Regions from separate parts of the Cronobacter muytjensii ATCC 51329 genome, predicted to be linked through region 1. Evidence: predicted binding sites of a transcription regulator. Region 1 holds the regulator's gene; each other region holds the start of a gene.
What was found. The regulator CRP, encoded in region 1, controls carbon source genes, mostly activating them, when cyclic AMP is high. The targets are predictions, from matches to a motif close to ATGTGANNNNNNTCACAT.
Positions count from the first base shown of each region.

Region 2: a site for CRP is predicted at 2,066-2,083, ahead of bhsA (multiple stress resistance protein BhsA). Genes of this name have one in related genera too.
Region 3: a site for CRP is predicted at 1,920-1,937, ahead of rhaS (HTH-type transcriptional activator RhaS). Genes of this name have one in related genera too.

Region 1 is NZ_CP012268.1:50,394-54,572, forward strand. Features, by position in the region: gene AFK63_RS00245 (YccS/YhfK family putative transporter) at 1-1,440, opposite strand, end outside; gene crp (cAMP-activated global transcriptional regulator CRP) at 1,506-2,138, opposite strand; gene AFK63_RS00255 (OsmC family protein) at 2,447-2,851, shown strand; gene AFK63_RS00260 (phosphoribulokinase) at 2,913-3,782, opposite strand; gene AFK63_RS00265 (YheU family protein) at 3,831-4,049, opposite strand; gene AFK63_RS00270 (hydrolase) at 4,050-4,179, opposite strand, start outside.
Region 2 is NZ_CP012268.1:2,320,052-2,324,230, forward strand. Features, by position in the region: gene mfd (transcription-repair coupling factor) at 1-555, shown strand, start outside; gene ldtC (L,D-transpeptidase LdtC) at 689-1,663, shown strand; gene bhsA (multiple stress resistance protein BhsA) at 1,724-1,981, opposite strand; gene AFK63_RS10810 (TetR/AcrR family transcriptional regulator) at 2,233-2,865, shown strand; gene AFK63_RS10815 (glycine zipper 2TM domain-containing protein) at 3,499-4,038, opposite strand.
Region 3 is NZ_CP012268.1:3,862,116-3,866,294, forward strand. Features, by position in the region: gene rhaT (L-rhamnose/proton symporter RhaT) at 1-36, shown strand, start outside; gene rhaR (HTH-type transcriptional activator RhaR) at 33-884, opposite strand; gene rhaS (HTH-type transcriptional activator RhaS) at 956-1,792, opposite strand; gene rhaB (rhamnulokinase) at 2,094-3,566, shown strand; gene AFK63_RS17695 (L-rhamnose isomerase) at 3,563-4,179, shown strand, end outside.

The DNA.
Region 1 (4,179 bases):
CTCGCCGTTCAGCGTCAGCAATTGAAGCGAATAGACCGCCGTCACGGTGAAGCCAATCATCGCCCAGCCGTAGTTGCGGCGGATAATGAGATAGCTGATTAAGGTCACCACCAGCATGCCGAGCAGCGTATAGCCCTGCGGCACATTCAGATGCAGCGTAATGCCCGCGATAATCAGCCCGGCCAGCGTGCCGCCCGCACGGTGCAAAATGCGCACCCGCGTCGCGCCGTAGCCGTTTTGCGTGACGAACAGGACCGTCATCAGGATCCAGTACGGCTTCGGCAACTGAAATACGCTCGCCAGCAGACCCGCCGCCGCGAGCATCACGCCAAGCCGCGCCGCGGTGCGCAGCGCGGCCGATTTGAACGACAGATAGCTTTTCAGCGCGGGCAACAGCGGCAGGCGGCGCTGGCCGTTATCCATGAGGTCGCGGGCGTAAAGCGGGCGCTGGGTACGCAGCACGCGGGCGATGCGGCTGAAATGGTATTCGCAAAACTGCCCGACCGGGTTATCAGGGTGCTGGCGGGAGATTTTTGACAGCGCCTCGATCTGTTTGTCCATCGTAAAGCGGTGAGAATAGCGGTGATAGAGGATATCGTCGGAGAGCGTGCGCAGGCGCGCGGCCACGGTTTGCGCCGTCCAGCGCAACACCGCTTCCGCATGGCTGCGCTCCACCAGCTTTTGCACTTCGCCCGGTTGATGCAGTGACACCGAGATATGCTCCTGAAGATCCAGCGCTACCTGAAAGGCGCGTAGCAGACGCTTGTAGCCGTTCTGCCGGGTCGCCGCCAGCATTTGCAACTGCTGATAACACTGGCTTATCTGATCCACGACTTTTTGCTGGTGCACCAGCAGCGGCGGCAGCGCCTGTTCCGGGTCGGTATGGCGTGTCAGCAGGCTATATTTCGCCTCGCAGTAATCAGCGAGGCTTTGATAAATCAGGCTTAACGATTCGCGAAGCGGCTGCTCACGCCACAGCCAGAACCAGAAACCATTGAACAAGCCATACCAGAGGGTGCCGAGAATATAAAGCAACATCGGTTGCCAGACTGGCATATTGCCGGCAAGGCTTAACGTGAAAATCGCCGCGATAAGCGACGCGGGCAGCAGACGCGCATGCAGCGGGCTTATCTCCGCCGTCACGCCGAGCAGCAGCGCCAGCATCAGCAAAATCAGCGGCAGCGGCACCGCCTGCAACAGCAGAAACTGTACCGCCAGGCTGCTCAGCGCGAACAGCGACGCGCCGATAATCAGGCGTTTGAAGAAGCGTTTGTGGGGGGTATCGAGACCGGCGATGTTGCAGCACGCGGGCACCAGCGAGAACAGCAGCCCCTGTTGTAAATGGCCCAGCATCAATCCCACCGCGACCGGCAGGCTTAAGGTCAGCGTTTGCCGCAAAGCGTAATTGATTTCAGGGTGATAGATAAGACGACGCCACATAGGGGAGAAGTATAGAAACAAAAACGGCGTGTTACCGAAGCGACACGCCGTTTTTTTCAGAAACCTTAGCGGGTTCCGTAAACCACGATGGTTTTCCCGTGCGCGGAAATCAGGTTTTGATCTTCGAGCATCTTCAGGATACGGCCCACGGTTTCGCGGGAGCAACCCACGATCTGACCGATTTCCTGGCGGGTAATTTTGATCTGCATACCGTCCGGATGGGTCATGGCGTCCGGCTGTTTGGCGAGATTCAGGAGCGTCTGCGCGATGCGGCCCGTCACGTCGAGGAACGCCAGGTTGCCGACTTTTTCTGAGGTCACCTGCAGACGACGCGCCATCTGTGAAGAAAGACGCATCAGAATATCCGGGTTTACCTGAATCAGCTGACGGAATTTTTTGTAAGAGATCTCAGCCACTTCACAGGCAGTTTTAGCGCGAACCCAGGCGCTGCGTTCCTGACCTTCCTCGAACAAACCCAGTTCGCCGATGAAGTCTCCCTGATTCAGGTACGAGAGGATCATCTCCTTGCCCTCTTCGTCTTTGATCAGCACTGCCACTGAGCCTTTGACGATGTAGTACAGCGTCTCCGCTTTTTCACCCTGGTGAATCAGCGTGCTCTTAGATGGATACTTATGAATGTGGCAATGAGACAAGAACCATTCAAGAGTCGGGTCTGTTTGCGGTTTGCCAAGCACCATGCGCGGTTATCCTCTGTTTTAAACTGGCTCCAAAGACAGGGCGCGTAACCCCTGTCTGGCTCTGCAATCATCATCTTCCCGCATCCAGGGAAGTTGGCTGTCCGTGGACATCGCAGCCGATAAATTGTCTCTCCTCTGCATACATGCGTAACATCAATGTATCGCCGCTGCATCCAGACTGTTTTAGCATAGCTTTTCTCAGGTGTCTCCTGTTGTCTCGTTTCAGCTTGACGCAGGTCGCCTTCCGTTGCCTCTTATGGCGGGGCCGCGTAATCTGTCAGTAAAATGAATAGCCTGGAGCGATAATCATGCATGCACGAGTGAAATGGGTGGAAGGCTTAACCTTCCTGGGCGAGTCCGCATCAGGCCACCAGATCCTGATGGATGGCAACTCTGGCGACAAAGCGCCAAGCCCGATGGAAATGGTGCTGATGGCCGCAGGCGGTTGCAGCGCTATCGACGTGGTGTCTATTCTGCAAAAAGGCCGTCACGAGGTGACTGACTGCGAAGTGAAGCTCACCTCTGAACGCCGCGAAGAGGCGCCGCGCCTGTTCACGCATATCAACCTGCATTTTGTCGTGACGGGGAAGGCTCTGAAGGATGCAGCGGTCGCGCGTGCGGTGGATCTGTCGGCGGAAAAATATTGTTCGGTGGCGTTGATGCTCGGCAAAGGCGTGAACATTACGCATTCGTATGAGGTGATAGAAGGGTAATGCGGGGGCGGGTGGCGCTGCGCTGACCCGCCCTACGATTTCTGCCTGTTACGGCGTGGCGTCACTGTATCTGCTTGCCTTCCATCAGCCGCTGCACCAGCGGCAACATAATCAGTTCCATCGCCAGCCCCATTTTGCCGCCCGGCACCACCAACGTATTGATGTGAGAAATAAACGAGCCCTGCAACATCGCGAGCAGCCAGGGGTAATCGATATTGTCCAGATTACGGAAATGAATCACCACAAAGCTCTCGTCGAGTGACGGAATGCCTTTGGCGGCGAACGGGTTTGAGGTGTCCACCGTCGGCACGCGCTGGAAGTTGATATGCGTGCGTGAAAACTGCGGCGTGATGTAGTTGATGTAATCTTCCATCGAGCGCACCACGGAATCCATCACCGCCTCGCGGGAATGCCCGCGCTCGCTGGTGTCGCGGATCATTTTCTGGATCCACTCCAGGTTGACGATAGGTACCACGCCCACCAGCAAGTCGACATGCTTCGCCACGTCATTCTGCGGCGTCACCACGCCGCCGTGCAGGCCTTCATAAAACAGCACATCTGTTGGCTCCGGCAGCGGCTGCCACGGCGTAAAAGTGCCTGGCACCTGATTCCAGGGCACGGCTTCATCGTAGGTATGCAGATATTTGCGCGACTGCCCTTTGCCGGTCAGGCCGTATTCCACAAAGGTTTGCTCCAGCAGGCCGAAATCATTCGCCTCCGGGCCGAAATAGCTGATATGGCGGCCCAAATCGCGCGCCTTACGGATTGCCATGTCCATTTCCGGGCGCGTGTAGCGGTGAAAGCTGTCGCCTTCCACTTCGGCGGCGTGAAGATTCAGCTGGGCGAAAATTTTACGAAACGCAAGGCTGGTCGTCGTGGTGCCCGCGCCGCTGGAACCCGTGACGGCGATAACCGGATGTTTGGCAGACATAGCGAGACAACTCCCTGAAGCGGCGGGGCAAGGCTCCGCCAGGCAACGTTAACCGCGAAACTGCGCGCGCGGCATGATATTGACCGTTTCGTGCAGTTCAGACCACACAAGTACGGCTTCGCCGCTTTGCAACTGACGCCGCACATCGGCGACCTTTTGCTCAAGCGAGCGTTCATGTTCACCATAATCGGTGCCTTCGCGCAAGACGAAGGCTTCAATCAGTCGGTCCAGCGTATCGGGGTCGAGTTCTTGCCAGGGAATGATCATTTATCGGTCCAGATAAGGGGTTAGCCAGTCAGGAATGCGCTGCTCCAGCCACATTTTCGGCTGACGCAGCGTGCCGCCGACGAAGCCCACGTGACCGCCATGCTCCGTCAGCTGATATTCAATATTAGCA
Region 2 (4,179 bases), 2.1 Mb from region 1:
GGTCAGATGGAGACCATCGGCTTTTCGCTCTATATGGAACTGCTGGAAAACGCCGTTGACGCGCTGAAAGCCGGGCGCGAGCCGTCGCTTGAAGATCTCACCAGCCAGCAGACCGAAGTGGAGCTGCGGATGCCCTCGCTGCTGCCGGAAGCCTTTATCCCGGACGTCAATACGCGACTGTCCTTCTACAAGCGCATTGCCAGCGCCAAAAAAGAGCAGGAGCTTGAAGAGATCAAGGTGGAGCTTATCGATCGCTTTGGCCTGTTGCCGGACCCGGCGCGCAACCTGCTGGATATCGCGCTTTTGCGCCAGCAGGCGCAGAAGCTTGGCGTACGCAAGATTGAGGCCAATGAAAAAGGCGGGACGATTGAATTTGCCGAGAAGAACCATGTTGATCCGGGCTGGCTTATTGGTCTGCTGCAAAAAGAGCCGCAACATTATCGCCTCGACGGGCCGACGCGCCTGAAGTTTTTCCGCGAGCTGGAAGAGCGCAAAAACCGCATGGAATGGGTGCGTCAGTTTATGGCGCAACTCGCCGAACACACCCTGCCGTAATCCACCACGCCCCGCTCAGGGGCGTAACTTTACAATCTTTTGCATTCGTCCAGGGTTTCCCTGGACGAACCCCCGCCATACTTCTCTCTTTATCAATAAATTACAAAAGCTTCTCTGCCTTTGGGATCTGTAAATGAAAAGAGAAAATGCGCGTTTTACCCGCTGGCTGTCATGGCTTGCCTTCGCCGCGAGCGTGACGCTTGGCGCAAGCCATGCGATGGCCAATACCTATCCGCTGCCGCCGCCTGGCAGCCGGCTTATCGGCGAAACCCTCTACCACACGGTGGCAGACGACGGCGGCTCGCTGGAGGCGATCGCCAAACGCTATAACGTTGGCTTTCTGGCGCTTTTGCAGGCGAACCCGGGCGTTGATCCGTATGTGCCGCGCGCGGGCAGCGTACTGACGATTCCGCGCCAGATGCTGCTGCCGGACGCGCCGCGCGAAGGCATTCTCATTAATCTTGCCGAGCTGCGGCTCTACTATTTCCCACCGGGCGAAAACAGCGTGACCGTCTACCCGATAGGCATCGGTCAACTGGATGGCGATACGCTGACGCCGACGATGCAGACATCCGTCTCGCAAAAACGCGCTAACCCCACCTGGACGCCGACCGCCAATATCCGCGCGCGCTATAAAGCCCAGGGTATTGATCTGCCGCCGGTAGTCCCGGCCGGGCCGGATAACCCGATGGGCCACCACGCGATCCGCCTTGCGGCTTACGGCGGCGTCTATCTTCTACACGGCACGAATGCCGATTTCGGTATCGGGATGCGCGTTAGCTCCGGCTGTATTCGCCTGCGCGATGACGACATTAAGCATTTATTCAGCGTGGTGCCGGTCGGAACGCGCGTGAATATCATTAACGCGCCGGTGAAAGCGTCCGTAGAACCGGATGGCCGGCATCTGGTAGAGGTGCATCAACCGCTGTCAAAACGGATTGAGGACGATCCGAAAACGCTGCCGATTGTACTGAACGCAACCCTTCAGGCGTTCCAGTCTGCCCCGCAGACCGACCGCGACGTGATGGAGCACGCGCTGCGCCTGCGCGCTGGCGTGCCGGTCAACGTCACCGCGCACGCTTCTGAACCCACTTCTAACGCCATCTGAGCCCTGAACGAAAAAAGGCCCTGTCGCTGAACAGGGCCTTTTGCTGTGTGTCGGTTCAGCTTATTTATAAATAACCGCCGTGCCGTGCAGGGCGTTCGGGCCATTCGCCGAGGTGATGCGGAACGATTTCGCACCGGCTTCATCCGCTTTTTGCGCAAGCTCCGCTTCGAGCGACGACAGGTTAGTCCCGGCGGTGGCGGAGATAGTGCCCACTTTCTGCTGCCCCGCTGGCGTTGACTGCACCTGGACGGCAGCGACGCTTGCAAATGACAGCGAACTCAGAATGGCGACGGCGAACAGCATGTTGACGTTTTTCATAGGGTAACCTTTTTATCAGTAAGACGGTTCGGTAACAGAGGGTCGTTAACATTATTTAATTAATGATCGATAGATAAATGATAGTTGTGATCTGCATCACGTGTCAATATAATTTTTAACGATCGTTATATTAATAGCTCGCTTACGGCGACCCGCCGCTGGAAACTACATCCGGCGCGGTTTTGCTGGTACTCCCGGTGCAAAAAGGGGTATTTTGAAGGCAGGTTCAGATAAAGAGGTTAAACGGCACCATGACAACAGAAACGCAAAGTTGCGCAAAAAAAAGCCGTGGCCGACCGAAAGTGTTCGACAGGGAAGCGGCGCTTGATAAGGCCATGGCACTATTCTGGCAGCATGGCTACGAAGCCACGTCGCTGGCGCATCTGGTGGAAGCGACCGGTGCCAAAGCGCCGACGCTGTATGCGGAGTTCACCAATAAAGAGGGGCTGTTTCGCGCCGTGCTTGACCGCTATATCGCACGCTTCGCGCAACAGCAGGAAACCTTGCTGTTTCGCGCTGATAAACGCGTCGATGAAGCGCTGCATGACTATCTTTGCGCGGTAGCGAGCTGCTTTGCCAGTAAAGAGACGCCGGCGGGCTGTTTTATGGTCACGACGTCTGCGGCGCTCGCCGCATCGTCTGAAGAAATCGCCGCCACGCTGAAAGCCCGTCATACGCAACGCGAAGAAATTTTGCTGCGCTTTTTAAGTGAGCGGCAGGCGAAAAAAGAAATTCCATCAGAATGCAACTTGCCTGCACTGGTACGCTTTATCAGTTGCCTGGTGCACGGCATGTCGGTAAGCGCACGCGAAGGCGCCAGCCAGGAAGAATTGATTCAGATTGTGAATATGACTATGCGACTGTGGCCGCACCTCTTGCAATAGTATCCCCGCCTTCCGGGAGCGGCATCCGCCACTCCCGTTTTTCCCATAAATTCTATGAATAATCGCCGTTTCGCTGAAAGCCTTTCTGCGCCGTTTATTGATAGGAAAAAACTGGCAAATATATCCTTCAGAATAGCTACTCTTTGATCGTCAAAGAAATGATTATTCGTGTGCTAATTAATTAGCACCATCAATTATTAGAACTGGAGTTATTCACGTCATGAAGACGGTGCCATGCAGGGACGAGGACTTTTTTCCACACAGTATCCGTGGTGTATCAAGTTTCAAATATGGAAGACAAGAGACGATTTTTGGCTATACACCTACAGAAGGAAGATGAACATGGCTTTGCTATTACCATTATTTAAGGTGTTAATAGTAATAACATTGTTATTTGGCCTTTGGTTGTTCTGCGGTGGTTCTATTCTTTATGCGTTTTTATCAGTGCTGATCACGGGTTTTATTTTATTCAGACAACACAGTGCTATGTAATGCCAACGCCCATGCCTCACAGCCCGTGACGCATGGGCGTTTTCGCATGCGTATTTTGTGGTTTCCCACCGGGGCGCAGGCATAAAAAAGCCCCTCTGCCTGAGTGCGAGAGGGGCAATGGTGCGTAACGCTTTTTTATTTTCAGGTTTTCTGATTCAGTACCAGCTGTCCGTTGCTGTCGAGCGGAATACGGCTGCCCGGATCGTTATCCATACGGATTTTGCCCTGCTCTTCCCCGATGCGGTACGTCACATCATAACCGAGCATTTTCTCTGATTTGTCATAGACGGTTTTGCAGCGCTGCTGAGTCGTGGTGTAGGTATCGCTCTCCTGCAGATGACCCTGGATCTGGTTGCCGGCGTAGCCGCCGCCCAGCGCGCCCACCACCGTCGCGACATCTTTACCGCGCCCGCCGCCAAACTGGTGGCCAATCACGCCGCCTGCGACCGCGCCCAGTACCGAGCCGGTCAGGCGGTTTTCATCCTGAACCGGACGACGATGCGTCACGGTGACATTACGGCACTCCTGACGCGGCGTTTTCACGGTCTCTTTGATAGGCGTGGCAGAAACCACCTGAGCATATTTCGGCGAAGGAGTAAAAACATCCAGACTCGCCACCGCCGCTACGCCCAGCGCAGCAACCACCCCAATACCGATACCCGCTAACATTGATTTATTCACAGGAATTCCTCCCGGCTGTGCAATTAGTAACAATTTTGCAATTGAGGAAACGAATGGCAAATCAGAAAACGACTCAAAAAAGAGGATTAACCGGGGCGAATCAGCGGATTGAGAGGAGTCTGAAGGGAAAAGGTGACGGAA
Region 3 (4,179 bases), 550 kb from region 1:
GCGAATATTGTCGGGCTGGGGATGGCGGCCAACTAACCGGTCACCACCCCGCACTGCTGACGCCACACCCGTGGCGTCACGCCCGTTTCGCGGGTAAACACGACCGAGAAGTAGTTGCTGTCTTCAAAGCCGCAGCGCGCGGCGATATCGCTAATCAGCAGATCGGAGTGGCGCAGCAGATACTGCGCCTGACAGATACGCAGCTGGCGCAGGTACTGGCTGATGGTCATACCGGTCTGCTGGCGAAAGAGCTGGCGCAGCGGGCGTTCGGCAATCTGATAATGGCTGCAAAAATGCTGCAAATCGAACGGCACGTCGAGGCTGTTGCCAAGCGCCGCCATCAGCAGATCGAGCTTTTCGCCCTCGTCCGGCCCGGCCCCGCTCGACGGCTGGTAGCGATGACGACGCAGCGTAATCGCCAGCTGTAAAAACAGGCTTTCGGCTAAACAGTGCGACAGCGCATCGTGCTTCGGGCTTTCATGTTCCAGCTGATCGATAACCTGCCGCGCCTGCACCATGCCGTGGCTGCTGAGCCGCCAGCGCGGATCGCCGCCAGGGCCACGCGGGTTTTCCAGTAGATCGCGCCAGTTCACGTTCAGTTGCAGCCGTTCAGGGCAATAAATGATGTTATGCAACACGAGATCGTTCACGGACTCGTAGCGGTGGCGGTCTTCGGCGCGAATATAAAAGAGATCGCCGCAGGTAATGCGATAAGGCCGGTCGTTCAGCACATGCAGGCCGTTGCCGCGCCAGACCAGCACCAGTTCGCAGAACTCGTGGGTATGCTCGGCAAAGACATTTTGCGGGTAGCGATCCGCCACCACCACCGGCTGGGTAGGCGTGGCGAAAAAGTCCGCTTTCCTGAGCACTAACTGAGGGGCCACTGGGCTTCTCCGGGACAAATAGCTGCAAAGTATGCAATTTTTTGCCCCAGAAAACGGTGATTCTCTTCGCGTTACTGCATCTGCCCGTCGCGCCCGAGGCGAATGTCGCGCGGCGACCAGGAAAACTCGCGCCGGAACAGCGTGGAGAAATGATTGCTGTCGCCAAAACCGCACTGGTAGGCAATCTCCGTCACACTCTCTTCGCTGTGGCGCAGCAGATAGCGCGCTTTCATTAAGCGTAAACGGTTGAGATAGCGCTGCGGCGTCAGGCCGGTGCGCTGCTTCAGCTGCCGATGCAGCGTGCGCAGCGAGAGCCGGTGGCACCCGGCGAGCTGTTCCCAGCAGACATCCTCCGCATAGTGATCTTCAAGCCAGGCGATCAGCTGATTCAGCCGCTCGTCGGCATGGCCGCTGCCCTGCGCCTGGCTGCCGCGCCGCAGCAGGATCAGCAGTTGCATAAACAGCATTTCCATACTGGCGATGGCGTGCACGTCGCTGCTCTCGCGCAGCGCCTCCAGTTGATCCACCAGCGGACGGGCCTGATGCAGCGTCTGCTGGCTGACGCGCCAGTGCGACGGATAGTGGCCGTCCTGCTCCTGCGGCAGGAGTTTTTCAAGCCCTGACAGGAAACTGAACGCCTGCGGCGAACGATACAGCACGTTGGTCAGACAGAGGTTTTCGGTATGTTCATACAGATGGCGGTCGTGGTCGCGCACAAAACAGACGGAACCGCCGCTTAACGTGTACGGCTGGCCGTTAAAGACATGCGTGCCCGTGCCGTGCTCGACGATGACAATTTCATAGAAATCATGGTGATGTTCAGGAAAAGCCGCCTGCGGCAGACGCGGTTCAATGGTTACCGACGCCGCGCCGGTTGGGAAAAAATCAACGCACTGTAGTACCGTCATCATCGCCCCCGCTTTCAGTAAAACCTGCCTGATAGTAGATAACGGTTCTCAACTACACCTTCAATTTTCGACGTCAAAACGCGCAAAGCCCGTCGGATTTTTAAGAAACGTCGTGAAATTTCTGGAAATGCGGCGCGGCTCACATGCGCCCACGCCTGGCCTGCAAACGCCGTTCTGTGAACTCCCTCACGTTCATCTTTGCTTCCTTGCCAGCGCCGGTAACGCGCTGTCAGTGGGATGAAGGTGCGCCGCCGCGCCGCTCCCTAGACTGGCGTCAGAGATTTCAACAAGGACCCCTACCATGACTATTCGCCATAGCGTCGCGGTCGACCTGGGCGCCTCCAGCGGCCGCGTGATGCTGGCCCGCTACGACAGCCAGGAACAGCGCCTGACGCTTCAGGAAATCCACCGTTTCGCCAACGGCCTGCGCCGCGTAGACGGTTTCGACACCTGGGATGTGGATGCGCTGGAGCGTGAAGTGCGCCTCGGCCTGGAAAAAGCCTGCGGGTGCGGCGTCGTCATCGACAGCATCGGCATCGACACCTGGGGCGTTGATTATGTGCTGCTGGATGAGCGCGGCGAGCGCGTCGGCCTGCCGGTGTCGTACCGCGACAGCCGCACTGACGGCGTGATGGCCCGCGCGCAGCAGCAGGTGGGCCGGGAGGCTATCTACCGCCGCACCGGCATTCAGTTTCTGCCGTTCAACACCCTTTATCAGTTCCGCGCGCTGGTGGAACAACAGCCGGAGCTGGTCGGTCGTGTGGCGCATGCGCTGCTCATTCCGGACTATCTCTGCTACCGGCTGACCGGCGCGCTGAACTGGGATTACACCAACGCCACCACGACGCAGCTTATTAATATCGACACCGATAACTGGGACGAGACGCTGCTCGACTGGGCGGGCGTGCCGAAACACTGGCTGGGAGTGCCGACGCACCCGGGTAATGTCATCGGCCGCTGGCGCAGCGCGCAGGGCATCGATATTCCGGTGGTATCCGTGGCGACGCACGACACCGCCAGCGCCGTGATCGCCGCGCCGCTGGAGGGCAATGACGCCGCCTGGATCTCCTCTGGCACCTGGTCGCTGATGGGCTTTGAGAGCAAAACGCCCTACACCGGCGACCGCGCGCTGGCTGCCAATATCACCAACGAAGGCGGCGCCGAGGGCCGCTATCGGGTGCTGAAAAATATTATGGGGCTGTGGCTGTTGCAGCGCGTCTGCAAAGAGCAGCGGGTCGACAACCTCCCTGCGCTTATCGACGCGGCCCGCGCGCTTCCCGCCTGCCGCTTTGTGGTGAACCCTAACGACGACCGCTTTATCAACCCGGACAACATGAGCCGCGAGCTGCAAACCGCATGCCGTGAGAACGGCCAGACTGCGCCGGAAAGCGCGGCGGAGCTGGCGCGCTGCATCTTCGACAGCCTGGCGCTGCTCTACGCCCGCGTGCTGGATGAGCTGACCGCCCTGCGCGAGCGGTCATTTACGGTGCTGCATATCGTGGGCGGCGGCAGCCAGAACCCGTTTCTTAATCAGCTCTGCGCCGACGCCTGCGGCATTCCGGTGATGGCGGGCCCGGTGGAAGCCTCCACGCTTGGCAATATCGGCTGCCAGCTGATGGCGCTCGACGAAATAACCGACGTCGACGCGTTTCGCCGCGTGGTGACCGCCAGCCAGCCGCTGACCCATTTTCAACCTCAGACTGACAGCGAGATTGCCCGCCATGCGGCGCGAGTTTCGCCGTATCGCCAAACCAGGAAGGAGCTTTACGCATGACCACTCAAATCAACCAGGCATGGGAACTGGCGAAGCAGCGCTTCGCCGCCGTGGGCGTCGATGCTGACGCCGCGCTGCGCCAGCTCGACCGCCTGCCGGTATCGATGCACTGCTGGCAGGGCGACGACGTGGCCGGGTTTGAAAATCCGCAGGGGCAGTTGACCGGCGGCATCCAGGCCACTGGCAACTATCCGGGCAAGGCGCGTAACGCCGAAGAGTTGCGGGCCGATCTCGGCCAGGCCCTGAGCCTGATCCCCGGCCCGAAACGTGTGAACCTGCATGCCATCTACCTGGAATCTGACACGCCGGTTGCGCGCAATGAAATTAAACCAGGCCATTTCGCGAACTGGGTCGCGTGGGCGCGTGAAAACGACCTGGGGCTTGATTTCAACCCGTCCTGCTTCTCGCACCCCTTGAGCGCCGATGGCTTTACGCTGTCGCACGCCAACCCGGAAATCCGCCAGTTCTGGATTGAACACTGTCAGGCGAGCCGCCGCGTGTCGGCCTCGTTCGGCGAACAGCTCGGCACGCCGTCGGTGATGAATATCTGGATCCCGGACGGCATGAAAGATACGCCGGTAGACCGCCTCGCGCCGCGTCAACGCCTGCTGTC